Regions from separate parts of the Cupriavidus sp. 94F1 genome, predicted to be linked through region 2. Evidence: predicted binding sites of a transcription regulator. Region 2 holds the regulator's gene; each other region holds the start of a gene.
The links. The regulator LexA, encoded in region 2, represses DNA repair genes until DNA is damaged. The targets are predictions, from matches to a motif close to ACTGTATNNNNATACAGT.
Positions count from the first base shown of each region.

Region 1: the regulator LexA is predicted to act here: its motif matches at 2,015-2,032, upstream of recA (recombinase RecA).
Region 3: the regulator LexA is predicted to act here: its motif matches at 4,290-4,307, upstream of imuA (translesion DNA synthesis-associated protein ImuA).

Region 1 is NZ_JBYOJT010000002.1:155,116-164,804, reverse strand. Features, by position in the region: gene recX (recombination regulator RecX) at 205-672, opposite strand; gene recA (recombinase RecA) at 772-1,833, opposite strand; gene AC3FJ6_RS04820 (response regulator) at 2,114-2,803, shown strand; gene AC3FJ6_RS04815 (sensor histidine kinase) at 2,816-4,390, shown strand; gene AC3FJ6_RS04810 (DUF4212 domain-containing protein) at 4,387-4,767, shown strand; gene AC3FJ6_RS04805 (MFS transporter) at 5,075-6,766, shown strand; tRNA gene AC3FJ6_RS04800 (tRNA-Met) at 6,988-7,064, shown strand; gene panP (pyridoxal-dependent aspartate 1-decarboxylase PanP) at 7,192-8,787, opposite strand; gene AC3FJ6_RS04790 (N-acyl-D-amino-acid deacylase family protein) at 8,965-9,689, opposite strand, start outside.
Region 2 is NZ_JBYOJT010000001.1:73,631-83,319, forward strand. Features, by position in the region: gene AC3FJ6_RS00325 (C40 family peptidase) at 1-115, shown strand, start outside; gene AC3FJ6_RS00330 (inorganic phosphate transporter) at 172-1,182, opposite strand; gene AC3FJ6_RS00335 (DUF47 domain-containing protein) at 1,196-1,822, opposite strand; gene AC3FJ6_RS00340 (replicative DNA helicase) at 1,975-3,366, opposite strand; gene rplI (50S ribosomal protein L9) at 3,490-3,942, opposite strand; gene rpsR (30S ribosomal protein S18) at 3,973-4,251, opposite strand; gene priB (primosomal replication protein N) at 4,255-4,554, opposite strand; gene rpsF (30S ribosomal protein S6) at 4,575-4,949, opposite strand; gene AC3FJ6_RS00365 (asparaginase) at 5,065-6,075, opposite strand; gene lexA (transcriptional repressor LexA) at 6,310-6,966, shown strand; gene AC3FJ6_RS00375 (hypothetical protein) at 7,120-7,293, shown strand; tRNA gene AC3FJ6_RS00380 (tRNA-His) at 7,545-7,620, opposite strand; gene AC3FJ6_RS00385 (hypothetical protein) at 7,746-8,006, opposite strand; gene dusA (tRNA dihydrouridine(20/20a) synthase DusA) at 8,830-9,689, opposite strand, start outside.
Region 3 is NZ_JBYOJT010000005.1:345,445-355,133, reverse strand. Features, by position in the region: gene AC3FJ6_RS15220 (efflux RND transporter permease subunit) at 1-2,571, shown strand, start outside; gene AC3FJ6_RS15215 (DUF2880 domain-containing protein) at 2,677-3,042, shown strand; gene AC3FJ6_RS15210 (DUF1579 domain-containing protein) at 3,264-3,761, shown strand; gene AC3FJ6_RS15205 (hypothetical protein) at 3,814-4,137, opposite strand; gene imuA (translesion DNA synthesis-associated protein ImuA) at 4,361-5,245, shown strand; gene AC3FJ6_RS15195 (Y-family DNA polymerase) at 5,178-6,749, shown strand; gene AC3FJ6_RS15190 (error-prone DNA polymerase) at 6,768-9,689, shown strand, end outside.

The DNA.
Region 1 (9,689 bases), on a different contig from region 2:
GCCGGCCCCGATTGTTGCAACGACAATGGCGGCAAACCGGCCTCACACCTGGGTTTCCGGCCGCCGACACGGCGCGGCGCTGCGTTGCATCAGTGGTACGACAACTTGCTTGACGGCCGCGCGAATACCCCTTATGCGTACGCAGGTATGCAGATGGCCACCCGGCGTAGGGTCCGCCGTTGCTCGCCGTTGGTACTCGTGCTGCTACTCGCCCTCGTACCCGTCCTCGGCGCCCCGGATGATCTTGCCGATCACGCTCCGCGAGAAGCCCCGGGCCATCATGAACCGGATCTGCTTGGCCCGCGCTTCGGGTGAATCAGGCGGCACACCAAACCGCTTGCGCCACACCTCGGCGGCCCGCTCCACTTCGGTATCGCGCAGCCGGTCCTGGAGTTCCCGCAGTTGGTCGTTGCCAAGTTGGTGGGTCTTCGCCTCCTGCATCACGCGCGCCGCGCCATACCGGCTGGCGCGCCGGTGGACCAGGCTATCGACGAAGCGATCATTCGACAGCCAGTTTTCGCGCTCCAGCGCATCGAGCAAGGCCTCCACTTCTTCGGCCGATTCGGCATGGGGCGCCAGCTTGCGCGCCAGTTCGACGCGACTGTGCTCGCGGCGCGAGAGATAGCCAACGGCGCGGGCCTTGAGGGAAAGCGGGGGACGGGTTCCGGCCATCAGGAATCAGGAGAGCGTTTGGGGGGCAAGGAGGGGACGAAAAACAAAAAAGCCGCCGCACTGTCATGCGACGGCTTTTGTTGCCGGCAGGCGTCAACCTCAGTCTTCGATCTCGGCCGGCGCGCCCAGCGCGGTGTTCGTCGGGGCCACGCCCAGCGCCGCACGCACCTTGTTTTCGATCTCGGCGGCGATGTCCGGATTCTCGCGCAGGTATTCACGCGCGTTGTCCTTGCCCTGGCCGATCTTGTCGCCGTTGTAGCTGTACCACGCGCCCGACTTTTCGACGATCTTGGCGTCCACGCCCAGGTCGATGATCTCGCCCTGGCGCGAGATCCCCTGGCCGTAGAGGATGTCGAAGAACGCCTCGCGGAACGGCGGCGAAACCTTGTTCTTGACCACCTTGACCTTGGTCTCGTTGCCGACCACTTCGTCGCCCTTCTTGATCGAGCCGATACGGCGGATGTCCAGACGCACCGAGGCGTAGAACTTCAGCGCGTTACCGCCGGTCGTGGTTTCAGGCGACCCAAACATCACACCGATCTTCATGCGGATCTGGTTGATGAAGATCACCAGGCAGTTGGTACGCTTGATGGTGCCGGTCAGCTTGCGCAGTGCCTGGCTCATCAGGCGGGCCTGCAGACCCGGCAGCGAATCGCCCATCTCGCCTTCGATTTCGGCCTTCGGCACCAGCGCGGCCACCGAGTCGATCACGATCAGGTCGATCGAGCCCGAGCGCACCAGCGCGTCGGTGATTTCCAGTGCCTGCTCGCCGGTGTCGGGCTGGGAGATCAGCAGGTTGCCCACGTCCACGCCGAGCTTGCCCGCGTACTGCACGTCCAGCGCGTGTTCCGCGTCGATGAACGCGCAGGTGCCGCCCAGCTTCTGCATTTCGGCGACGACCTGCAGCGTCAGCGTGGTCTTGCCCGACGATTCCGGACCATAGATCTCGACCACGCGGCCGCGCGGCAGGCCGCCGACGCCCAGCGCGATGTCCAGGCCCAGCGATCCGGTGGACACCACCTGGATATCCTTTTCGACGTCGCCATCGCCCAGGCGCATGATCGAGCCCTTGCCGAACTGCTTTTCGATCTGGGAGAGCGCGGCGGCAAGCGCCTTCTGCTTCTCAGCACTTACGCCGGCGCCGGCCTTCTTGTCGTCCATGGTCGTCCTTCAGTCAATGGGTGGTCAATTGGTGTATAAATAGGCCGCATGCGGCGTGGCGCCTGCTTTTCAAGCCTTTTCCGATGGATTTCGGGCGGCTTTCGAAGGCTTTTGGCGCCTGGACTCGCCAGTCCCGGCCCTGCGCAGTCCCTTCCGGGACGACTCGCGCGGAATGTCGGGTACTGTATAAAAAAACAGTATGCTTGGCAAGCCCCACCGGCACCGCAAACCGGCTGCGGGCGATGCAGCACAAAAAAGGTGACAAGGGTGGAGACAAACCATGCGGATTCTGATCGCCGAAGATGACGACGTGCTGGCAGACGGCCTGACACGGTCGTTGCGCCATTCCGGCTATGCCGTCGATCACGTCGCCAATGGCGTGGAAGCCGACTCGGCCCTTTCCACGCAGAGTTTCGACCTGCTGATCCTGGACCTTGGCCTGCCCCGCATGCCCGGGCTGGAGGTGCTCAAGCGGCTGCGTGCGCGCGGCGCGATGCTGCCTGTGATGATCCTGACCGCGGCCGACGGCGTGGACGAGCGCGTCAAGGGGCTGGACCTGGGCGCCGACGACTACATGGCCAAGCCCTTCGCGCTGTCCGAGCTGGAGGCACGCGTGCGTGCGCTGGTGCGGCGCGGCGCCGGCGGGGGCGCCACGCTGATGCGCCACGGCCCGCTGGCCTTCGACCAGGTCGGCCGCATCGCCTTCCTGAACGACCAGATGCTGGACCTGTCGGCGCGCGAGATCGGCCTGCTCGAAATCCTGCTCACGCGCAGCGGCCGGCTGGTGTCGAAGGAACAGCTTGTCGACCACCTGTGCGAATGGGGCGAGGAAGTCAGCAACAACGCCATCGAAGTCTACGTGCACCGCCTGCGCAAGAAGATCGAGGTGGGCGGCATCCGCATTGCCACCGTGCGCGGCCTGGGCTATTGCCTGGAGAAATTCCAGCCGGCCATGGCCACCCACGGCTGACGCAAACCGCCCATGAGCCTGCTGCGCCTGCCCTGGCGACGCCATCCCGCCGCAGGCGCCGCCCCGCTGCCCGAGGCCGCGCGCCCCACGCTGGCCGACGCCGCCGCCGAGGATTCGGCGCTGGCGGATGCCCTGCCCCATCTCGAGGAAACCTCGGCCCATCCCGCCCCGCGATCGCTGTTCGGCGAGATCCTGGACTGGATGCTGGCGCCGCTGCTGCTGCTCTGGCCGATGAGCATCGCGGTCACGTACCTGGTGGCCAAGTCGATCGCCAACGGACCGTTCGACCGGGCGCTGGAGGCCAGCGCCATCGTGCTGTCGCAGCAGGTGCGCGAAGTAAACGGACGCGTGACGCTGCAGCTGCCGCTGTCGGCGCGCGAGATCCTGCGCGCCGACGAGACCGACAACATCTATTACCAGGTGGTGGGCAAGCGCGGCGAGTACGTGGCCGGCGACCACGACCTTCCGCTGCCGTCCGAAGAGGAACAGGGCCATGCCGGGCTGGTGTCGATGCGCGACGACCGCGTGGCCGGCAACGATGTGCGCGTGGCTTATACCTATGTCGATCTGAAAAACGTCGGCGGCAACCAGCCGGTGCTGGTGCAGGTGGCCGAGACACTGGACAAGCGTGCCCGGCTGGCCAACGAGATCATCAAGGGGGTGATCCTGCCGCAGTTCGTGATCCTGCCGCTGGCCGTGGTGCTGGTGTGGTTCGGGCTCACGCGCGGGCTGGCGCCGCTGACGGCCATCCAGCAGCGCATTCGCTCGCGCAACCCTGGCGATACGAGCCCGATCGACGAACGCGCGGCGCCGCAGGAAATCACGCCGCTGGTGGCGTCGTTCAACGACCTGCTGGCCCAGCTCGACCAGTCCGTGCAGACACAGAAGCGTTTCATTGCCGATGCCGCGCACCAGATGAAGACCCCGCTGGCGGGCCTGCGCATGCAGGCCGAACTGGCGCAGCGCGAGCAGTCGCCCGAGGAACTGCGGCGGTCGCTGGCGCAGATCGCCGGCAGTTCGGAGCGCACGGCGCACCTGGTGACGCAGCTGCTGTCGCTGGCGCGCATGGAAAACCTGGCCGGCGCCGGCGGCATGGCGCCGCTGGACCTTGCCGCACTGGCTCGCGACGTGGTCAAGGACTGGCTGCCGCAGGCATGGGCCCGCAATATCGACCTGGGGCTGGAAGCCGACGATCACCCGGTCATGATCACCGGCAACCGCCTGATGCTGACCGAAATGCTCAACAACCTCTTGGACAACGCCATCCGCTACACGCCGGCCGGCGGCCATGCCACCGTGCGCGTGGCCAGCGACGCCTTCGAGCCGTTCGCGTACCTGGACGTGGAAGACACCGGGCCGGGCATCGCGCCGGCCGAGCGCGAACGGGTGATGGAACGCTTCTATCGGGTGCTGGGCACCAACACCGAGGGCAGCGGGCTGGGGCTGGCCATCGTGCGCGAGATCGTGCAGCAGCATGGCGGCGAAGTCGCCATCGACGACAACGTGTACCAGGCGTCCCCGCGGCTGGCCGGCGCGCGCCTGCGCATCACGCTGCGCCGGCTCGCCCCCGACGAGAATCCGGCATGAGCAGGAAAACGCCCCGCGACCGGATGACGCCCCTCGAACGGCGCGCCTGGCACCACAACGTGCGATGGATCGGGGGGCTGCTGGCAGCCTGGTTCCTGATCACGTTCGGCGTGAGCTGGTTCGCGCGCGAACTGCGCTTCGATTTCATGGGCTGGCCCTTTTCGTTCTGGATGGCCGCGCAGGGATCGCTGATTCTTTACGTGCTGATGGCCGCGCTGTACGCCTGGCGCATGAATCGCGCCGACGACGAGATGCACGCCCGCGAGCACGAACTGGCCCGCACGGACGCCGGCATCGACACCGGCATCGACGCCCATCCGGCGCCCCCCGCCGAACCTGACGACGCCGGCGGAAAACCGCGCCACGCCCCCTTCTAAGGGTTTCCTCTCGGGCCGCGCTCTTTGCTGCGGCGCAAGACGGCGTCCCGGCCCGCCAGCGGGCGCCCCGCGCCCCGAATGCCTCGCAATGCAGCACGCGCCGGGCCGCGCATCGGCCCGGTTTGCCTAGCGTATACCCCGACCGATTCCACCCGGTTTGCCCCGGATCTGTCAGAACTCAGTAAGTTTCGCCTCCCACAATCGTTCCAACCTTGGCGCAATGGGCCGGTACGTGCACACGTACACGGCCCTGACGGCGGGGACCTGAAGATTTTCGACGGAAGAACGGAAACGGAGGAGACAACACATGGCAAACGCGCAAAACGTGGGGACCGTACCTGCGGCCCACAATGCGCCGATGACGAAGGAAGAGAAAAAGGTCATTCTGGCCTCTTCCCTCGGCACGGTATTCGAGTGGTACGACTTTTACCTGTACGGTTCGCTGGCGGCGGTCATCGCCAAGCAGTTCTTCGCCGGCCTGGACCCGACGTCGGCATTCATCTTCGCGCTGCTGGCCTTTGCCGCAGGCTTCATCGTGCGGCCGTTCGGGGCACTGGTGTTCGGCCGCCTCGGCGACATGATCGGCCGCAAGTACACCTTCCTGGTGACCATCCTGATCATGGGCATGTCGACGTTCATCGTCGGCCTGCTGCCCGGTTACGCCACCATCGGCTGGGCCGCCCCGATCATCCTGATCGCATTGCGCATGCTGCAGGGCCTGGCACTGGGCGGCGAATACGGCGGCGCGGCCACCTATGTGGCCGAACACGCGCCGCACGGCAAGCGCGGCGCCTACACGGCATGGATCCAGACCACGGCCACGCTGGGCCTGTTCCTGTCGCTGATCGTGATCCTGCTGGTTCGCGAAGCCACCGGCCCGAACTTCGACGTCTGGGGCTGGCGTATCCCGTTCCTGGTCTCGATCCTGCTGCTGGCCATGTCGGTGTACATCCGCCTGTCGATGAGCGAGTCGCCGGCCTTCCAGAAGATGAAGGCCGAGGGCAAGACGTCGAAGGCACCGCTGACCGAAGCCTTCGGCCAATGGCGCAACCTGAAGATCGTGATCCTGGCACTGGTGGGCCTGACCGCCGGCCAGGCCGTGGTCTGGTACACGGGCCAGTTCTACTCGCTGTTCTTCCTGACCCAGGTGCTGAAGGTCGATGCCAAGACGGCCAACCTGCTGATCGCCGGCGCGCTGGTGATCGGCACGCCGTTCTTCATCTTCTTCGGCTCGCTGTCGGACAAGATCGGCCGCAAGTGGATCATCATGCTGGGCTGCGCCCTGGCCGTGCTGACCTACTTCCCGCTGTTCAAGGCGATGACCCACTACGCCAACCCGGCGCTGGAGCGTGCCCAGCAGTCGGCCCAGATCGTGGTGACGGCCGACCCGGCCACCTGCTCGTTCCAGGGCAGCCCGATCGCCCGCGAGATCGACTTCCGCAGCTCGTGCGACATCGTCAAGCGCACGCTGGCCCAGGCATCGGCCAGCTACGAGGTGGTGAACGCCCCGGCCGGTACCGTGGCTTCGGTCAAGATCGGCGACAAGGAGATCAAGGCCTTCGACGCCACCGTGGGCAACGGCACGTTCGACGACGCCAGCAAGAAGCAGATCGCCGATTTCAAGAAGTCGGTCAGCGGCGAGATGACGGCGCACGGCTACCCGACCAAGGCCGACCCGGCCCAGATGAACACGATCATGGTCCTGGTGATCCTGGTCATCCTGGTCATCTACGTCACGATGGTGTACGGCCCGATCGCGGCCATGCTGGTGGAAATGTTCCCAACCCGCATCCGCTATTCGTCGATGTCGCTGCCGTATCACATCGGCAACGGCTGGTTCGGCGGCCTGCTGCCGACCATCTCGTTCGCGCTGGTGGCCCAGAACGGCAATATCTACTACGGCCTCTGGTACCCGATCATCATCGCCGCCATGACCTTCGTGCTGGGCGCACTGTTCGTCCGCGAGACCAAGGACGTGGACATCTACGCCAACGACTGAACGGCCACACGACACATACGACAACGACGCGGCAATCCCGGCATTCACCGGAGGGATACAACCGGTAACCCTCGCTCAGGATGGCTGGCCTACCGGCCAGCCGCTCCTTCCAGGCAGACCCTCGGGTCTGCCATTTTTTTGGGCGACCGCCGAAGCTTGCAGAAAATTGTCACAAAGGTGTTGACAGGCCGAAAACCGAAGGTATAATTTCGATCTTCGTTGGCGAATTAGCTCAGTCGGTTAGAGCGACGGAATCATAATCCGCAGGTCCGGGGTTCGAATCCCTGATTCGCCACCATCTATTAGAAAAGCCGCAATCTCTCACGGGATTGCGGCTTTTTGCTTTGGGGCTGCGCAACGGCCCGTCGCCGGGCCCGGGCCATCGCAACGCATCTGGGCCAGCCGTCGCGGCGGTTGCCCGAGGCTCAGACCAGCGCCATCAACGGCGCCAGCATCGGGCTCTGCGCGGCCAGCGTGCGCTGTTCGGCCAGTACGCCGCGCAGGATGTCGTGCGTCGTATCGGGGTTGGCCAGCACCACGCGGAATACCGCGATGGCCCTGCCGCCCCATTGCGACGATGTCAGCTGCGTGCGCGACACGAACGACCGCCCGGCGTCGCGCTGCATCTCCTGGATGCTGATGGTCAGCGCGTCCAGCGCCTGCTGGATCTGCTCGCGCTTCTGCGCCGGGGTAGACGCCGACAGCAGCGCCGCACGCACGGCTTGGGGCACGTAGCGGTACGTCAGGATGCAAAGCTGTGGCCGGCTGTCGAGTTCGAAATCGGGCTGTTGCGCGATCAGTCCGGCAAAGAACTTCGCGTTGTCGATGCCGCTGTCGATCAGCCTGGCCAGGCCCTTGCGTCCCAGCAGGTGCAGGTTGGCATAGAGCATCACGGCCGCCGCGCCGCGCGAGCCTTCCAGCGTGTGGCGACCCAGGTCGACCGAACCCTTGCGCACGATGTAGTTCGCGTGCTGGATGATCTCCTGCGTCCAGGCCGGATCGCGGAACAGCACCATGCCGGCGCCCATCGGCACGTAGAACTGCTTGTGTGCGTCGATCACCACGGAATCGGCCCGCTCGATGCCGGCAAAGCGCCCGCGTTCGCGCTCGGACAGCAAGGTCGCGCCGCCCCAGGCGGCATCGACGTGGAAGTGGCAGCCAGCTTCCTGCGCCACGTCGGCAATCGCGTCCAGCGGGTCCACGGCGCCGGTCTCGGTCGATCCGGCGATGCCGACAATGGCCATCGTGCGGACATTGCGCGCCTTGAGGTCCGCGAGCGTTTCGCGGAGCTTGTCCATCCGCATGCGGCCATCGCCATCGACCGCCACCGGCACCAGGTTGTCACGCCCGATCCCCAGCACGTCGGCGGCCTTGCGCAGCGAATAGTGGCCACGCTCGGACACCACGATTGCCAGCCCGTCGTAGCCGTAGTGGCGCAGCGCCGCCATCAAGCCCGCACTGTGGATGCCCGGGAAGCCGTCGCGTGCGCGCAGCACGTTGTTGCGGCTGGCCCAGAGCGCCGCCAGGTTGGCCGTGGTGCCGCCCGCGCAGAACGCGCCAAGCGAATGCTCGGGGTTGTGCAGCCACTGCGCGTAGAAGCCGCCGTCGCGCGCGAAGACCAGCTTGTGCAGCATGCCGATGACCTGGCGTTCCAGGCCGGTGAGCGCGCCGGAGGTTTCCAGCTTCACGACGTTCTGATTCAGCGCCGCCACGATCTTGGCCAGCGACGGCATGAACGACGGCAGCGACGACGTCATATGGCCAATGAAGCTCGGCGACGCCACCGGCATCACGTGGCGGAACACATCGTGCAACAGATGATCGGCGTGCACCTGCGGCGCGGTCGGATCTTCTGGCAGGTCTACCGAGGAAAACTGCGCCTCGCGCGTGGCGCACGCGCCAACCGGATCGAAATCCTGGCTGGCGAAGAAGTCGGCGGGATGCTCGGCGATGCGTCGCTCGAGGTCTTCGAACGCGCCCCGGTCCGCGTCGAACCAGTGCAGCGGACAGTCGTCGTCCAATTGGCGTTCGTGCGAGTTGTCTGACGTCTCCGTCTTCGGCGCGTTCATTTGCAAAGCCCAGTCAATACCGTGCCGCCCCGGATGCGGCGCGGTGTGGCTGGGATTATGCCGGATAAGGGCCCGCCAGGGCCGGGCCAGACCGTACAGGGAAGCGGCCAATCCCGCCCCCGGCGGGCGTCAGCGCGCCGCGCGCCGCAGGCTCCGCCCCGGCCGCGCGCCGGTCGCCGCGCCGTGCTCCCACACGGCCTGCCCGTTCACGAACACGTGTGCGATGCCGGCCGACGGCTGCTGCGGGTCGAGATAGCTGGCCACATCCTTCACGGTCTTCGGATCGAACACGGTGACGTCTGCCGCATTGCCCTCCTGGATCTCGCCGCGCCCTGCCAGTCCGAAGGCGTGCGCGGTCATGCCGGTCATCTTGTGGACCGTCTCCTCCAGCGTCAGCAGTCCGAGATCGCGGCTGTAGTGGCCCAGCAGGCGCGTGAAGGTGCCCCACAGGCGTGGATGCGGGTAGTCGTCGGACGGAATCCCGTCGGACCCGATCATCGTGTCGGGATACGCCAGCACGCGCTGGACATCGCCTTCATCCATGAAGAAATACATGCCCATGCCGGGCATCACGCGGTCCAGCGCCTCGGCGCGCGAGCACTGCCATTCCTGCGCCAGATCGGACAGCTTGCGGCCGGCGCTCCTGGGCTCGGACTGCGAATAGGTAATCAGGATCTCGTCGCTGATGGCCAGCCGTTCGCGGCGCAGCAGCGACGACGAGGCCGTGTACGGGTAGCAGTCCAGGCAGATCTTCTGCGCACGGCCCAGTTCGCCGATGCGCGCCAGCGTTTCGCGGGTGCGGCCGAAGTTGGGCTTGCCGATGACCTTGTGGTGCGAGATCACAAGCTTGACGT
Region 2 (9,689 bases):
GCCGGCCCCTGCACCGTCGATCACGCCCGCCCCGACCTCGCCCATGCCGGCGCCCGCCGCACCCTCAGCCCCACCGCCGGACGACGACCCGATCGCGGCATTCGCTAATCAATAGCAAAAAAGCCAGGCGCAATGCCTGGCTTTTTCATCTGCCGATACGTCCGGCAAGGCTTACAGGATCTGCTTGCCGATCCACCAGGCGATGGCCGACATGAACGCCGATGCTGGAATCGTCAGCACCCACGCCCATACGATATTGCCCGCCACGCCCCAGCGCACGGCCGACATCTTCTGCGCCGAGCCAACGCCGACGATGGCGCCGGTGATGGTATGCGTCGTCGACACCGGCACGCCCAGCGCCGAAGCGATGAACAGCGTAATCGCGCCGCCGGTTTCCGCGCAGAAGCCGCCCACGGGCTTCAGCTTGGTGATCTTCTGGCCCATGGTCCGCACGATCCGCCAGCCGCCGAACAGCGTGCCCATGCCAATGGCCACGTAGCAGCTCACGATGACCCACATCGGCGGCTCCGCACCGCCGACGGCCACGTGGCCACTGGCGATCAGCAGCATCCAGATAATGCCGATGGTCTTTTGCGCGTCGTTGCCGCCGTGTCCCAGGCTGTAGAGCGACGCCGAAACCAGCTGCAGCCGGCGGAACCAGCGGTCCACGCGCGACGGCGGCGTCCGGAAGAACGTCCAGCCCACGATCACCATCATCAGCGAGCCCAGGATAAAGCCCAGCAGCGGCGAGATCAGGATGAAGGCCACCGTCTTCAGCAGGCCGTTGCCCACCAGCACGCCCGTGCCGCCCTTGGCCACCGCGGCGCCCACCAGGCCGCCGATCAGCGCGTGCGACGACGACGACGGAATACCGTACAGCCAGGTAATCACGTTCCACGCAATAGCGCCGACCAGCGCGCCGAAAATCACGTAGTGATCGACGATATGCACGTCAATCGTGCCCGTACCCACCGTGGCCGCCACCTTCAGGTGGAAGATGAAGATCGCCACCACGTTGCACATGGCCGCCATGGCCACGGCATGGTGCGGCTTCAGCACGCCCGTGGAGACCACCGTGGCAATCGAATTGGCCGCGTCGTGAAAGCCGTTCATGAAGTCGAACAGCAATGCCAGCGCCACCAGCAACCCGATGACCCACAAGCTCATTTGTACTGTTTGCATGCCAGTGGGAGCCTCAGGCGTTTTCCAGGACGATGCCTTCGATGATGTTCGCCACGTCCTCGCACTTGTCGGTGATGGACTCCAGCTGCTCGTAGATCGCCTTCAGCTTGATCAGACGCTTGACGTCGGTCTCGTCGCGGAACAGCTTCGACATGGCCGAGCGCATGACGCGGTCGGCTTCCGATTCGAGCTGGTCGATCTGCTGGGCCGTCTTCAGGATCGTGCTGGCGTTGCCCATGTCTTCGAGCAGTCCCACGGCGATCTTGACGGCTTCGCAGCACTGCACGCAGATCGTGGCCAGCCGGCGGGCTTCGTCGGTCAGGTGCGTGACGTCGTACAGCGAGATCGTCTCGGCCACGTCCTCCATCAGGTCCAGGATGTCATCCATGGTCGTGATGAGCTTGTGGATCTCGTCACGGTCCAGCGGCGTGATGAAGGTCTTGTGCAGCAGGTCGATCGTGTCGTGCGTGATACGGTCTGCCTTCTTTTCGGTAGCCTGCACGCGTCGGGCATGGCCTTCGGCGTTGGGCAGGTCATTGACCAACGCTTCCAGCTCGTGCGCGGCGGTAACGGCGCAATCGGCGTGCTGGTTGAAGTATTCGAAGAACTTGCCCTCGGTGGGCATGAAACGGCCGAACATGAAATGTCCTTGTGGCGTACCTGACGGCACGCTCGGTTGTGTGTTGCAAATGGGAGGCAGAGCAATCGCACGACAGCCGCCTCGTGGGCGGCTGTCATCAAAGCGCAATATTTTACAGGGTTGCACCGTCCAGCGGTGTAACCCCCTGAGAATCAGGTGTCGTTGTCGAAGAACGCCGGGCCGCCGCTGAAGTTGTCGAACTTCGTGAATTGACCCAGGAACGTGAGCCTAACGGTGCCGATCGGCCCGTTACGCTGCTTGCCGATGATAATTTCGGAAGTCCCCTTGTCCTGCGAGTCAGGGTTGTAGACCTCGTCGCGATAGATGAACAGAATGACGTCGGCATCCTGTTCGATGGCGCCCGATTCGCGCAGGTCGGACATGACGGGGCGCTTGTTCGGACGTTGCTCCAGGCTTCGGTTCAGCTGCGACAGCGCGATAACCGGGCAGTTGAGCTCCTTGGCCAGCCCCTTCAACGACCGAGAAATTTCGGAAATTTCCGTGGCCCGGTTTTCCCCGCCACCCGATCCCGACATCAGCTGCAGGTAATCGATGATGATCAGGCCCAGCTGGCCGCACTGGCGCGCCAGCCGGCGCGAACGGGCCCGCAATTCCATTGGATTCAGCGCAGGCGTCTCGTCGATGAACAGCTGCGCATCGTTCATGCGCTGGATCGAGTGCGTCAGCCGCGGCCAGTCCTCGTCCAGCAGGCGGCCGGTACGCAGGCGGTGCTGGTCCAGGCGACCCACCGAGCCCAGCATACGCATGGCCAGCTGCACGCCTGCCATTTCCATCGAGAACACGGCCACGGGCAAGCCCTGCTCTACCGCCACATGCTCGCCAATATTCAGCGAAAACGCGGTTTTACCCATCGAGGGGCGACCGGCGACGATAATCAGGTCGCCCGGCTGCATACCGCTGGTCATGCGGTCCAGGTCGATGAAGCCGGTCGGCACGCCGGTCACGTCCGTGGTGCTGTCGCGGTGATAGAGCTCGTCGATCCGCTCCACCACCTGCGTCAGCAGCGGCTGGATCTCCTGAAAGCCCTTCTGGCCACGCGAGCCTTCTTCCGCAATCGCAAAAACCTTGGATTCGGCCTCGTCGAGCAGTTCGCGCACCTCGCGCCCCTTGGGCGCGAAAGCCGCGGAAGCGATGTCGTCGGCAACCGTCACAAGCTTGCGCAGGACCGAGCGTTCCCGAACGATCTCGGCGTAGCGACGGATATTGGCTGCGCTCGGCGTATTCTGCGCCAGCGAATTCAGATAGGCCAGCCCGCCCACTTCCTCGGCCTTGCCGGCCACCTGAAGCATTTCGAAGACCGTGATCACGTCCGCCGGCTTGGTGGCGGAGATCAGGCGGGCGATGCTCTGGAAGATCACCCGATGGTCAAACCGATAGAAATCGGCTTCGGACAGGAAGTCGGCGATGCGGTCCCAGGCGGCGTTATCCAGCAGCAACCCGCCAAGCACCGATTGTTCGGCCTCGATCGAGTGCGGAGGAACCTTGAGGTTGTCTAGTTGGGGATCTGCGGCGGGCGCGTTCATGGGAGGGAATTATAACGGCGCCGGGCGCCACGCAAAAAACAAAAAAAGGCAGGAGCGTGGCTCCTGCCTTTTTTGTGCATCCGACGCGCCGGTCCGGACCGGCACATCGTGGACGCGTACAGCTTAGACGTGCTCGCCCAGCACCGAAACGGTGATGTCGACCAGCACGTCGGTGTGCAGCGACACGCCAACGGCGTAGTCGCCAACCATCTTCAGCGGGCCGTTCGGCAGGCGCACTTGCGACTTCTCGACCTTGAAGCCTTGGCCTTCCAGGGCTTGGGCGATGTCGGCGTTGGTCACCGAACCGAACAGACGGCCGTCCACGCCCGACTTCTGCGTGATCTGGACGGTCAGACCGTTCAGCTTCTCGCCTTCGGCTTGCGAAGCAGCCAGCTTGGCGGCAGCGGCCTTTTCCAGCTCGGCGCGCTTCACTTCGAATTCGGCGATGGCGGTTTGCGTAGCACGGCGAGCGCGCTTGGTCGGGATCAGGAAGTTACGTGCGTAACCGTCCTTCACGCGAACGATGTCGCCCAGGTTGCCCAGGTTGATGACTTTTTCCAGCAGAATGACTTGCATCGTGTATTTCTCCTTGCGGTCCCGGGACTATCAGTTCTTGTGCAGGTCGGTGTACGGCATCAGCGCCAGGAAGCGGGCGCGCTTGATGGCCGTATCCAGCTGACGCTGATAGTGCGCCTTGGTACCGGTCAGACGAGCCGGCGTGATCTTGCCGTTGTCGCCGATGAAGTCCTTCAGCGTGTCCAGATCCTTGTAGTCGATCTGTTCGACGCCAGCCACGGTGAAGCGGCAGAAGCGCTTGCGCTTGAACAGCGGGTTCTGTTGCTGGAAGCGCTTCTTGTTCTTGTTGTCACGTTTGACGAATGCCATGATTCAATCCTTTTCGAATGCTTTACATCGAGTGATGTGAAAGACCAGTGTCTTGCTGTTGCGGTGCTTGCGGGCCAGAAAGCCTTCGCAGTCGAGCAGCGTGCCGAGCGGCATGCGCTCGAGCCGCTGGCCAATCGGGCCGATGCCCATGGCCACCACTGCGAATTCCACCTGCCTGGGCGTTTCCGCCTCCATCACCTCGCCGGCATGCTGCAGGATGCAGTTGACGACAGGGATGCCGGCTGGCGTATAGCGCAGCGTATCTCGCTCGGCGAGCGTGGCGGTCAGCCGAAGCTGGTTCACCGCGACACAGCAGTCCGCACTCAGGCGGCCTGGCCTTCCGTGGTCGTTTGCGCGGCCTTGCGGGCTTCTTCGCGCTGCACTTCCTTCATCATCGGCGACGGCGCGGTTTCAGCCTTCTTGGTCTGGACGATCAGGTGACGCAGCACGGCGTCATTGAACTTGAACGCGTGCTCGAGTTCAGCCAGCGTGTCCTTGCCGCATTCGATGTTCAGACAAACGTAGTGAGCCTTGGCCAGCTTCTGGATCATGTAGGCCATCTGACGACGACCCCAGTCTTCCACGCGATGGATCTGGCCATTTTGCGACGTGACGAGCTGCTTGTAACGCTCGATCATCGCCGGCACTTGTTCGCTTTGGTCCGGATGGACGATAAATACGATTTCGTAATGACGCATTGACGCTCCTTTTGGGATGAGCCACCCGGGCGTCACGTCCGGTGCGGCAAGGTTGAATAGCCGGCGAGTATAGCCCGGAAACCCGGGAATCCGCAAGGTACGCGGTGCAGGCGGCTCAGCAGGCGGCAAAAAGCGACTGCAGGCGCCCGGCATCGACGCCGAGCGCGGGGTCGGCTGCCAGCGCCACCAGCAGCAGCACGCGCGCCTTGTAAGGGTTGAGGTCGGCCGCCGACGCAAACAGGCCAGCCCCCGCCGCCGGCCGCGCCGGAATCGACACATGGCCGGCGCCAGTACGTGAACTGCGCACCACTGCCACACCAGCCGCCGCCGCATCGGCCAACGCCGCCACCAGGGTTTCGTGGACCGAGCCATTGCCGGTGGCGGCCACGACCAGCCCCTTCACACCAGCCGACACCAGTGCATCCACGGCCACCCTGCCCGGCTGGGCATGGCTGACCACGATCTCCACCATCGGCCAGGCCGACGGCACCGGCAAGCACGGCGCCTCCCGCCGGGACGGCGTACGCGTGAATCGAATATAGGCGTCCTGCACGTAGCCGACCGGACCGGCATTCGGCGAGACAAAGGCATCGACGGCGGACGTATGCGCCTTGGTCACGTCGCGCCCGGCGTGGATCTGCTGGTTCAGCACCACCAGCACAGCCAGGCCCCGCGCGTCCGGATGGGCCGCGACGCGCACCGCATCGAGCAGGTTCAGCGGGCCATCCGCCGACAGCGACGTTGCCGGGCGCATCGCCGCAGTGATGATCACCGGCACGGGACACGGCTGCGTCAGGTGCAAAAACATCGCCGTTTCTTCAAGCGTATCGGTGCCGTGCGTAATCACGATGCCGGCCACGTCCGATTGGCCGGACCAGTACGCCACCCGCGCCGCCAGCTGCTGCCAGAGACCGAACGTCATGTCCTTGCTGTCGACCTGCGCCACCTGCTCGGCCTCCACGCGCGCGACATCGGCCAGCGCGGGCACGGCCTGGACCAGTTGCGACACCGGCACGGTAGCCGCCTGGTACTGGGCACTGCTGGCGGGGTCGCCGGACGATCCGGCAATGGTGCCGCCGGTGGCAAGCACGACGACACGGGGCAACGATGAGGAAGACGCTGACATGTAAATAGGCTGACTGAGGGGGCTGGCCGGGCGGGCGCGGCCCGGGATCTGGCCGACGATTGTAACTGCCACCCCGCCCCAGCGCCCCCTTGGCAAACCCGCGAAGCCACCGGTGCCGCCGTCGCCCATGTAGAGCCCACTGCGCAAATTGTGCTTGCACTTCACACGATACTGTATAAAATCACAGCATACTGTTTAAACATACAGTGCTTCGGCACGAGAGACCGGCGAACCATGGCGACCCTGACACCCCGGCAGCAGCAGATTTTCGATCTGATCCGCGACACGATCCGCAACACGGGCTTCCCGCCCACGCGCGCAGAGATCGCCGCCGAGTTTGGTTTTTCCTCGCCCAATTCGGCCGAGGAACATCTGCGGGCGCTGGCACGCAAGGGCGTCATCGAACTGACCCCCGGCGCATCGCGCGGCATCCGGCTCAAGGTGGCACGCAGCGATTCGGAACGTTCCGACCAGTTCTCGCTGCCAATGGCAGGCGTGCTGCAGTTGACGCTGCCGCTGGTCGGTCGCGTCGCTGCGGGCAGCCCGATCCTTGCCGCAGAACATATCGACCGTCAGTACCAGGTGGATGCATCGGTCTTCGACGAGCGTCCGGACTACCTGCTGCGCGTACGCGGCCTGAGTATGCGCGACGCCGGCATTCTCGATGGCGACCTGCTGGCCGTGAAGAAAGCCAGCGAGGCAGCCAACGGCAAGATCGTCGTAGCCCGCCTGGGCGAGGACGTCACGGTCAAGCGCCTGAAGAAACGCGGCGACACGATCGAACTGATCGCAGAAAACCCCGATTTCCAGAACATCGTGCTCCATTCGGGCCGCGACGAGTTCTCCCTTGAAGGTATCGCTGTCGGCCTGATCCGATCGTCAGGCTTCTAGCGTGATCGGAGGCGCCTGACAGCGACTCCGGCTCCCGAGACTTAGGCAGCACGGCCGTCTGCCCTGGTCACCCGCTTTGCTTTGCCCATGCCGCCCCGTCCTTGCTGGACGACGGGCGCGGACCACTGCTGTCGCAAATTACGAGGTGTTGCCATGCTGCAATCGAATCCCATCGCTTCCCGCCGCCCGGTCAAGCCGGTCCCGTTCCGGCAAATCAAGGGCGTCCGCGTCTACCAGGGCGCGCAACGTCGCACGATGGTCGGCAACATGGCAGCCATCTGCCGCATGCTGGAACTGGCAGAACCGACCACGAAACTGCTCGATTGAAATCTGGCCGCGTGCCACGCGGATCAGCGCGCAACCGCATCACTGCGCATTCGCGTCATGCGCAGAACCGGACCTTGTCGACCCCGCCAACGTCCGGTTTTTTTCGCCCATCGACCGGCTTCGCCTTGGCGTATGCGATCGCAATCGGATGCTGTCAGGTCGGTTGCACCAGGCGGAAGGGATGGTGGGAAGGGATGCGTGCAAAGCAAAACAGCCGCTTGACTAAGCGGCTGTTTTGCAAGGGAATTCTTTGGGGTGGCTGATGGGACTCGAACCCACGACGACAGGAATCACAATCCTGGACTCTACCAACTGAGCTACAGCCACCGTAGAGATTTTTCGTTGACCGTTGTGTCGATCAGCGAAGAACAAGACTATACAAGCATTCTCTGCTGATGGCTAGTATTCCGCACAAAAAAATTTCGGATTCGCTGGCGGATGGCTTCCGGACTTCATCGGGGGCCCACCCACTTCGCTTCCAGCAGCACGGCTTCCTTGATCGCAGCGATGATCTCTGCCTCGCTCGGAAAAAGTCCAAGCAAGCGTTTCGACTTGCCATTCAGGACGTCGCGCTGCAACGCCTTGCCGGCGTCGATCGATGTGCCTGGGTGCCAGCAATAGCGCGCAGTCCATTTGCCGTCCTGCAGTTGCTCGGCTACCCAGATCACCCGGTAGTCCTCGAAGACTTCACCGAATGGTTCTTCCGCTTCCATTTCGTTTCCTCAGGGCTCGCTTCCGATTCACTGGCTTCGACATTCCCCGTCACACCGCTCGAACCGGCCAGCCCAACTGCTTTTCCCCCACTTGGCGCCGCATCCGTGAAGATACGACTCCCACGCCATGCCGGCTAATGTCGCGGCATTTTTCAGCGCATCGTAACATGACCTACGCGCCGCTCGACAGGGCATGTCTTAACAATAGCCCGAGCTTGACGTATCGGCCTGCCCTTCAAAAGCGGAGGTCTTGCCCCACCACGGCAGGGTTCTGTCGCAAATAATGCTGTTGGATACTCTTCCCCGAGGGACATTGACCCCCTCGACATTCCCGACAGGCGATCACTCCCGACGAGCATCGCCTGCTTTTTTTTTGGTGTTCAGGTACGCCACGGTTTTATGCGCGATTCGTGCATGGCGCGACCCACGAAAAAAAAGAGCCCGCTCGCAAGCGGACTCTTAAATTAGCGATCTCAATGCCCTGAAGGCACATTCAATGTAGACCCCGAACGCACGGCGCACCATCCGGGCAAACCCACGGTTGCTGTGGTAACAACGAGACGGGGCAGAAAAAAAGCCCGCACACGGCGGGCTCAAAAATCAGTTGAAGAAAGCCCTGTATTCGAGGGCAGGCACAGTGTAAGAACATGCCGCAGGACTGGCGAATTAGGGGAATCCCTTTGCCCACGCGGGTTTCCAGTCACCTCAACCGCCGCAAACGCCCTTGGGGCATACATTTGCGGCATGTGCATAGCACGATCGTTCGAAATTAGAGTTTTTCCTCCAGTCCAGCCCGCATACGATCGTCACGTTCGGGGGTCGCTCAGGCCGCCTCCAGGAGGTCTGGACGCAGATGGGAACGCGCTTCTTCGAATAGCGCATCCACGTCGGCCCGGGTGCGGGCAGCGTTCATGCGCCGTGCATCCGACAGCACCCGGCGCCAGCCGCGTCCGCCATAGACCCCGCGATGGAGGCCCAGCATATGCCGGGTGGCAGCGCCCATATAGCCGCCCCGCTCCACCAGATGGCCGATATAGGCTTGCATGGCCATTTCGGCGTCTTCGCGCGTTGGAATCGGCGATTCAACGCCGTAGAAACGGCTGTCCATTTCGGCGAGGATATAAGGATCGTGGTAAGCCTGACGGCCGATCATTACCCCATCCACGTGGCGCAAATGTTCTTCCATTTCGCCATAAGAGACAATGCCGCCGTTAATCAGGATTTCCAGCTGCGGAAATTCTTTCTTCAGCTGGTATGCAACTTCGTACCGCAACGGCGGAATTTCCCGATTTTCTTTCGGGCTAAGGCCTTTCAGAATGGCATTACGGGCGTGCACGATAAATGTTTCGCAACCGGCGTCGGCAATAATGCCAACGAAGTCGCGAACAAAGTCATAGTGCTCGATCGTGTCGATACCAATGCGATGCTTCACCGTCACGGGCACCGACACCACATCCCGCATCGCCTTGACGCAATCGGCAACCAGCTGGGGCTCTGCCATCAGGCACGCGCCGAACGCACCGCGCTGCACGCGCTCCGAGGGGCACCCGCAATTGAGGTTGATTTCCTTGTAGCCCCACTGCTCACCCAGCTTCGCCGCCTGCGCGAGATCGGCAGGTTCACTACCGCCCAGCTGCAGTGCCACGGGCTGCTCGGCCGCGTCGAAATCGAGATGCCGCGCCA
Region 3 (9,689 bases), on a different contig from region 2:
ATCAACTCGCAGGGCGGCTACGTGCGGCAGTACCAGGCACTGGTCAACCCGGAGCGCATGCGGCACTACGAGGTCAGCCTGCAGCAGGTGTACCAGGCGCTGGCGCGCAACAACGCCAACTCGGGCGGCGGCGTACTGCCGCACTACGCGGAGCAGTACCTGATTCGCGGCGTGGGGCTGGCCAAGGGCGTGGACGATATCGGCAGCATCGTGCTCAAGGAGATCAACGGCACGCCGGTCTACCTGCGCGACGTGGCGCAGGTGACGATCGGCCACGAGGTGCGGCAGGGGGCCGTGGTCAAGAACGGCCAGACCGAAGCCGTGGGCGGCATCGTGATGATGATGCGCGCCGGCAACGCCAAGGAGGTGGTGAGCCGCGTCAAGGCGCGTGTGGCGGAGATCAACGAGAAGGGCATGATCCCCGGTGGCCTGCAGATCGTGCCGTACTACGACCGCAGCGAACTGGTGGACGCCGCGCTGTGGACGGTCACCAAGGTGCTGCTCGAAGGCGTGGTGCTGGTGGTGATCGTGCTGTTCCTGTTCCTGGGGGACGTGCGCTCGTCGGTCATCGTGCTGGCCACGCTGGTGCTGACGCCGTTGCTGACGTTCATGGTGATGAACCGGATCGGGCTGTCGGCCAACCTGATGTCGCTGGGAGGGCTGGCCATCGCCATCGGCCTGATGGTGGATGGCTCGGTGGTGGTCGTCGAGAACGCGTTCGAGCGGCTGGGCCATGCGGACAAGTCGGGGCTGACCCGCAACCAGATCCTGGTCAAGGCGGTGCAGGAAGTGGCCACGCCGGTGATCGTCGGTGTGGGCATCATCATCCTGGTGTTCCTGCCGCTGATGACGCTGCAGGGCATGGAAGGCAAGATGTTTGCGCCGCTGGCCATCACGATCTCGATTGCGCTGGCCATCTCGCTGTTCCTGTCGCTGACGCTGTCGCCGGTGCTGTCGTCGTACCTGCTCAAGGGCGGTGCCGAGCATGACACGCGCGTGATCGCGTTCATGAAGCGGCACTACCTGCGCATGCTGCACTGGGCGCTGCTCAACAGCAGGAAGACAGTGCTGTCGGCGGTGGGCCTGTTCGTGGCCACGGTGATGATCGTGCCGATGCTCGGGACGTCGTTCATTCCGGAAATGAAGGAAGGGTCGATCGTGCCCGCGCTGGACCGCGTGCCGAACATCTCGCTCGAAGAGTCGATCAAGCTGGAACGGCAGGCCAACAAGCTGGTGCTGGAGGTGCCGGGCGTGAAGTCGGTGGTGTCCGGCGTGGGCCGTGGCGAAAGCCCGGCCGATCCGCAGGGCCAGAACGAGTCGACGCCGATCGCCAGCCTCAAGGACCGCGACGAGTGGCCGGAGGGCTGGACGCAGGACGACATCGCCAACGCCATCCGCGAAAAGCTCAAGGCCATACCAGGCGTGCAGATCGTGATGGCGCAGCCGATCTCGGACCGCGTGGACGAGATGGTCAGCGGCGTGCGTTCCGATATCGCCGTGAAGATCTTTGGCGATGATCTCGACCGCCTTCGCGGCCTGGCCGGCGAGATCGCGCGCGTGGCGGGCGGCATCAAGGGTGCGGAGGATGTGCGTATCGAGCGGATTTCGGGCCAGCAGTACCTGTCGATCGAAATCGATCGCCAGGCGATTGCGCGCTACGGGCTGAACGTGTCGGACATCCACGACATCATCGAGATCGCCATCGGCGGCAAGCGCGCCACGGACATCTTCGAGGGCGAGCGCCGCTTTGCGGCGGTGGTACGCCTGCCGGAGGAGTTCCGCGGCAACGTGCAGGCCATCCGCCAGTTGCTGGTGCAGGCGCCCGATGGCGTGCAGGTGCCGCTGCAGAGCGTGGCGAAGATCGAGGTCAGCGATGGCCCGGCGCAGATCAGCCGCGAAATGGCCAAGCGCCGCGTGGTGGTGATGATCAACGTGAAGGACCGCGACCTGGGTGGCTTCGTGGCCGAACTGCAGTCCGCCACGGAGGCCAGGGTCAAGCTGCCGGAGGGCTACTACTACGAGTGGGGCGGCCAGTTCCAGAACATGGAGCGCGCCATGGGCCACCTGAAGCTGATCGTGCCGATCACCATTGCAGCGATCTTCTTCCTGCTGTTCCTGCTGTTCAACTCGCTGCGTTTTGCCACGCTGATCATCACGGTGCTGCCGTTTGCATCGATCGGCGGCATCATCGGGCTGTTCGTCACCGGCGAATACCTGTCTGTGCCGGCCTCGGTGGGCTTTATCGCGCTGTGGGGCATGGCGGTGCTGAACGGGGTGGTGCTGGTGTCGTACATCCGCACGCTCCGCGAGTCGGGCATGTCGCTGCGCAATGCCGTGGTGCGCGGCGCCACCCAGCGATTCCGGCCGGTGATGATGACCGCCACCATTGCCATGCTGGGCCTGGTGCCGTTCCTGTTCTCGGACGGCCCGGGCTCGGAGGTGCAGCGGCCGCTGGCCGTGGTGGTGATCGGCGGGCTGATTACGTCGACGCTGCTGACGCTGGTGATGGTGCCCACGCTGTACCGCTGGTTCGACGACCGCAAGCCCGAACCGCGCGACATGTCCGTGTAATGGCGTGAGCGCGTAAGAGACGTAAGGGATTTTCGCCGCAGTACAATGGCAACCGGCCGGCATGCATCGCGCGTGCCGGCCGTTTTCGTTCTGGAGTACACACCTGTGACAACACACCTGCGCCGCAAGCTCGTGCGGGCCCTGGCCTGCGTGGCCATCGGACTGCCGATGGTGGCAGCCGCCGCCGATGCACCGGTCAATATCGAAATGGGTCAGCGTGGCGGCAGGCCGGAAGCGCCCGAGGCGCCAGTGGCCTGCATGGAGGCTGTCAAGGCCAGGCTGCCGAACCCCGACAAGTTCCGGTGGGTGCAAGGCACCTCGCGCCGCGTGGCGGAGGATGTCTACAGCGTGGTGGGCAGCATCGAATTCGTGAACCAGGCCGGCGAGGCGCGCAAGGGCGAAGCCCAGTGCGACGTGATGCGCGCGCCGGGCAACCAGTTCATCGTGCCGAAGGTTCGCCTGCCGCAGTAATAGGCAGGCAGCGGGCGGTCACCCGACTCGGGCGGCCACACCGACGCTGAACGCCGTCTCACGCGCCTTCCATCACCCCAAGTGATGTGAGCGCCTCAAGATTAAGTTTTTGTCATGCTGCCACACCGATGTGGACATCGTTCTGATCATCTCCTAGGATTTGTGTACGCTGTACACAAGACGGCGATATCGATCTGAACTTATCCACCGGAGACTTAAGCATGCAAGTCGAAATCACCAAGGAACACCGCTGGCTGCACCGGCTGGTAGGCAACTGGACAGCCGAAGGCGAAGCCCAGATGGGCCCCGAAGGCCCGGCCGAGAAGTGGAAGATTCCCGAGCAGGTCAGCAAGGTTGGCGACACCTGGGTGCAGACCCGCTCCGAAGGCGAATTCCCCGGCTGCGGGCCGGCCGTGACGGTCATGACGCTGGGCTACGACCCCGCCCGCCGGCACTTCGTGGGTACCTTCATTGGTTCGATGATGACCCACATGTGGGTCTACGAGGGCGACCTGGAAGCCGACGGCAACACGCTGACCCTGCGCGCCGATGGTCCGGCGTTCGGCCCGGATGGCACCGTGGTGCCGGGCAAGATGGCGAAGTATCGCGATGTGATGGCGTTTCAGGACGACGACAACCGCACGCTGACGTCATTCATGCAGACCGACAACGGCGAGTGGGTCCAGATCATGCAGGCGCGCTACCGGCGGGCCAGGTAGTCGAGACACCCCGTCGTGGCGGCGCCGCCGGTCCTCCGGCGGCGTGCCTGCATCAGGCCCGGTCCAGCTCGTTGCTGTTCCACCAGGCTTCCAGCAGCGGCTGGAAGCGGTCGTCGGGGGCTGGCGGAGTTCGCGTGCTCTTGCGCGCCGGCGGCAACTGGCGTCCGGTCAGCTGATAGAAGACGGCGGCGGGCGGCGTGCCGGGGCCGTAGGGCACATGGTCGATCACGCTCATCTGCCGCGCGGCCTTCAGGGCGCGCGTGGTCTCCTCGGCGGACAGGCCGCAGGCGTCGGCCAGCCCGTCACGGCGCACCGGGCCCTGACGCTGCAAACCTTCGATCAGCAGATGCACGCATTCGCGCGTATTCCTTTTCATGCCGCGCATTTTTCCGCACTGCCTGACACTTCACAATGACACTTGACACTTGTTTGCAATCGTCCACCCGGAAGTGTGGCAAGGACGCAAAAATCACTTCGTAAGCGTCGATTCAGGCACTTGAATAGCGTACCCCTTGCGCCGGCCCTGATACTGTATAAACATACAGTATTCGACGAATTCCTATGTCCGCGCCGACTGCGCGTGGGCCGACAACCCGATCATGACCCCCGTCCCGCATGGGCAGCCTTCGCTTCTGGCAGAGGACCCTGCGCCCCCATCCTCCCCGCTGGCCGAGCCGCCCCGCGAATCGGTGCGCGAACTCGAACAGCGGTATCCCGGCCTGTGGCGCGCGGGCCAGTTGGGCCGTGCCGGCCGGCTGCCCGTCTGTCCGACCGGCTATGACGCGCTGACCGCCGAGTTGCCGGGCGGCGGCTGGCCGGCCGGTGCGGTGACGGAACTGCTGCTGACGCAGGACGGCGCGGGCGAGTTGCGCCTGCTGATGCCGGCGCTGCGCATGCTGGCGGCCGGCGGGCGGCGCATCGCGCTGGTCAATCCGCCTTACCTGCCGAATGCTGGCGGACTGGCGGGCGGATTGGACGATGACCGCCTGCCCGCACGGCAGCTCTACTGGGTGCGCCCGCCGGTGGCCGCCACGATGGCCTCGCAGCGCACGGACATGCTCTGGGCGGCCGAGCAGATGCTGCGCAGCCAGGCGTTCGGCGCGGTGCTGGTGTGGCTGGCGGGCGCGCGGCCCGAGGCGCTGCGGCGCCTGCAGGTGCTGGCGCAGGCTGGCGATACCGTGGTGTGGGTGCTGCGGCCCATGCGGGTGCTGCACGACTCGTCGCCGGCGGTGCTGCGGCTGGCGCTGTCGCCGCAGCCGGGCAACCTGATGTCGATCACCTTCCACAAGCGGCGCGGCCCGGTGCGCGACACGCCGTTGCTGTTGCCCCTCGAAGGCATGGCCCATGTGCCCCGGCGCACGGGCATGCCTGCCGTTCCCACGCCCGCCGTCGCGGCGGGTCTCGATCCGATTGCCCATGACGTACTGGATCGCGGTGCATCTGCCGCGCCTGCCGCTGGACGCGCTGCAGCCGAGCTGGCCTGAGCCCGCCGGCACCCCCGCCGCGCATGGCAACGGTACGCTGCAGCAACTGCCGGTGGCCGTGATGGCGCACGAGCGCGTGGTGCTGGCCAATGGCCCGGCCGCGGCGCTGGGCGTGTGCTACGGCATGCGGCGCGGCGGCGTGCAGGCGTTGTCGGCCGATGTGGTGCAGCTTGAACGCGATCCGGCCGCCGAGACCGGTCTGGTGACATCCGTGGCGCTGACGCTGTTGCATTTCACGCCGGCCGTGACGATCGACCCGGAACCCGAATCGGCCACGGTGATGCTCGACGTCACGGCCAGCCTGCGGCTGTTCGGCGGGCATCGTGCGCTGTGCCGGGCGATCCGCGCCCGCGTGCGGCAACTGGGCACGTTCGTGCAGGTTGGCAGCGGCACCACGGCGCAGGGCGCGGCATGGCTGGCGCGCCAGCCGCTGCGCAAGACGCCGCGCGGCATCGTCCGGCCGGCCCGGCGCGCGGTGCAGGCGCCGCGCATGATGCGCCTGCTGGACCGCCTGCCCGTGACCTGCCTGCAGGCGTACACCGATCCGGACTGGCTCGAAGGCGTGGGCTGCCATACGCTTGGACAGGTGCGGCAGCTGCCGCGCGCGGGTTTGTCGCGCCGTATCGGCACCGAACTGCTGGCGCGGCTGGACCAGGCCTATGGCAACGCCCCTTCGGGCTTTGCATGGTTCGAAGCGCCGCCCGCGTTTGCACAACGCATGGAGCTGCCGGGCCGCATCGAATCGGCCGAAGGCGTGCTGGCCGGGGCGCAGCGGCTGCTGCTGGCGCTGTCGGGCTGGCTGGCGGCGCAGCAGGCCGGCGTGACGCGCTGCGTGCTGGTGCTGGAGCACGAACGCTACCGGCTGGGTGAGGACACCGACAGCACGCCGGTGCCGCTGGCGCTGGCGCAGCCGAGCCGCGACCCCGTGCATCTGTCGAAGCTGCTGCGCGAGAAGCTCGACAAGGTGCGTTTTCATGCGCCCGTAGGCGGCCTGGGACTGCGCGTGGAGACGATGGAAACCTGCGTGCCGCAGAGCGATTCGCTGTTTCCGGAGCCCGGCGCCGAACCGGCCGAGCTGGGCCGGCTGATCGATACGCTGGTTGCCCGGCTGGGCCGCGACAACGTGCTGCAGCCACAGCCGCTGGCCGACCATCGTCCCGAGCGCGCCAACCAGTGGTGCCCGGTGGGCGAGACGCCCGCGCGCGCGCCGGCCACGGGCGCCTTGCCGCCGGAGCGGCCGCTCTGGCTGCTGGAAGCGCCCCAGCCGCTGCGTGTGGAAAAGCACCGTCCCGTGTACCAGGGGCCGTTGGTCATGCTGACGCGCCCCGAGCGCATCGAGGCCGGCTGGTGGGATGGCGGCCTGGCCACGCGCGACTATTTCATTGCCGAACGCGCCGACGGGCTGCGCTGCTGGGTCTATCGCGAACGCCCCGGCCGCCCCATGCGCGACGGGCAGGAAGACGGCGGCGAATACCGCTGGTTCCTGCACGGCCTGTTTGCCTGAGCGCCCCGGAGCTTGGCGATGTTGCCCGGATTGTCTTCCCTGTTGCCGTCGTTGCCCGACTATGTCGAGCTGCACTGCATTTCCAACTTCACGTTCCTGACTGGCGCGTCGCATCCGCAGGAACTGATTTCCCGCGCGTTCCAGCTGGGCTACAGCGGCCTGGCGCTGACCGACGAGTGTTCGGTGGCCGGCACCGCCCGCGCGCACCACGCCATCAAGGTCTTGCGCGAGGACATGTGGGAAGCCGTGGCCCGCAGCGCGCGGCGCCTGGCGGCGGGGCAGGGTGCGGGCGACGTGGACGATGTGGAGGACATCGTGGCCTTCGTCGAGGAAGACGACGAGGAGGGGGGCGAGGGTGGCGATGAGGAAGGGGCGCCGGTCGACTTCGGCGAAGACCCCGATGCCGCGGCACGCCGGCACGCGATGCTTGAAACGCTGGCCGCCGCGGCCGACGCGTTCAACCTGATCATCGGCAGCCGCTTCACGCTGACGGCGGCCCCGGGCGACACCATGCCGCCGCCCCGCCTGGTGCTGCTGGCGCAGAACCGCGAGGGCTTTGGCAATCTCAGCGAGTTCATCACGCTCGGGCGCCGGCGCGCCGACAAGGGCAGCTACGTGCTGTATCCGTCCGATATCGCCGATCCACAGCCCGACGTGCATCACTTGCGCGGCATGCCCGATTGCCTGGCGATCCTGCTGCCCGACTACTGCGCCGATGCCGAGGTGTTGCGCGCACAGGCGCGATGGTGCCGCGACGTGTTTGGCGACCGCGTATCGATCGCGCTGGAACTGCTGCAGGGCCATGCCGAAGCGTTGCACCGCGAACGCCTGCAGCAGGTGTCGCGCGATACCGGCGTGCCGCTGGTGGCCACCGGGGCGGTCAACATGCATGTGCGGTCGCGCAAGCCGCTGTCCGACGTGCTGACCGCCATCCGGCTGGGCCAGCCGCTGCCGGCCTGCGGCATGGCACTGGCGCCCAATGCCGAAGCCCACCTGCGCATGCGGCAGGTGCTGTCGCGGCTCTATCCGCGCGAGGCGCTGGCGCGCACGCTGCAGATCGCCGACCAGTGCCGGTTTTCGCTCGACACGTTGCGCTACGAATATCCCGAGGAACTGGTGCCCGACGGGCTGACGCCGATCGGCTATCTGCGGCAGGCGGTCAGCAAGGGCATCGACGAACGATTCCCGCACGGCATGGAGCCCGAATGGGAAAAGCAGCTCGAAGGCGAGCTGGAACTGATCGAAGAGAAGCGCTACGAGCCATTCTTCCTGACCGTCTACGACATCGTCAGCCATGCGCGCAAGCTGGGCATCCTGTGCCAGGGACGCGGCTCGGCGGCCAATTCACTGGTCTGCTACTGCCTGCATATCACCGAGGTCAGCCCCGAGCAGGCCAACCTGCTGTTCGGGCGCTTCCTGTCGCGCGAGCGCGACGAGCCGCCCGATATCGACGTCGACTTCGAGCACCAGCGGCGCGAGGAAGTCATCCAGTACATCTACGACAAGTACGGCCGCCACCGTGCCGCGCTGGCGGCGTCGCTGATCACCTATCGGTCGCGCAGCGCGTTGCGCGACGTGGGGCGCGCGCTGGGCATCGACCCGAGCGTGGTGGAGCAGGTGGTCAAGGGCCAGGCGTGGTGGGACGGCGGCACCGAATTCATCGAGCGGATATCCCGCTACGGGCTGGACCCCGATTCGCCGGCCGTGCGGCAATGGGCCAGCCTGACCGAGCAGTTGCGCGGCTTTCCGCGCCACCTGTCGCAGCACGTGGGCGGCTTTGTGATCGCCCGGCACAAGCTGTCGCGGCTTGTGCCGATCGAGAATGCCGCCATGAAGGATCGCAGCGTGATCCAGTGGGACAAGGACGATCTGGAATCGCTGGGCCTGCTCAAGGTGGATGTGCTGGCGCTGGGCATGCTGACCGCCATCCGGCGTGCGCTGGCGATGATCCCGAATCCCGAGCCCGATCGCGCGGGCCTGCCCACGCGCATGGAAGACCTGCCCGAGACCGACGATGCCACCTACGCGATGATCTGCAAGGCCGACACCATCGGCGTGTTCCAGATCGAATCGCGCGCGCAGCAGTCGATGCTGCCGCGCCTGCAGCCGCGCCAGTACTACGACCTGGTGGTGGAAGTGGCGATCGTGCGGCCGGGGCCGATCCAGGGGGGCATGGTGCATCCCTACCTGAAGCGGCGCGAGGACCTGCGCCGCACGGGCAAGCTGCCCACCTACTTCAACGACGTGATCCGTCGTGTGCTGGGCCGCACGCTGGGTATTCCGATCTTCCAGGAACAGGTCATGCAGCTGGCCATCGAGGCGGCCGGTTTCACGCCGGGCCAGGCCGACCAGCTGCGCCGCTCGATGGCCGCGTGGCGCCGCCGGGGCGACCTGAAGAAGCACCAGGACGCGCTGGTGCGTGCGCTGACGTCGCGCGGCTACCCGGAGGCCTTCGCGCTGGCCATCTGCAAGCAGATCGAGGGGTTTGGCGAATACGGGTTCCCGGAAAGCCATGCGGCCAGCTTCGCCAAGCTGGTCTACGTGAGCGCCTGGATCAAGTGCCACCACCCCGACGCGTTCCTGTGCGCGCTGCTCAACAGCCTGCCGATGGGATTCTATTCGGCATCGCAACTGGTGCAGGATGCGCGCCGCCACAAGGTGGAAGCGCTGCCCGTGGACGTGACGGTCAGCGGCTGGGAAAGCGCGCTGGAGCCACAGCGGCCGGGGCGGCCGTATCGCGACGTACGGCTGGGCATGAATCGCGTGAAGGGCATGCGCGAGGCCGCCGCGCTGCGCATCGAGGCCGCGCGTGCCGAACGGCCCTTCGAGAGCGTGGAAGACCTGGCGCGCCGCGCGCGGCTCGATGCCCACGATATCGACGTGCTGGCCGCGGCCGACGCGCTGGTGTCGTTGGCCGGCCATCGGCGCCAGGCACGCTGG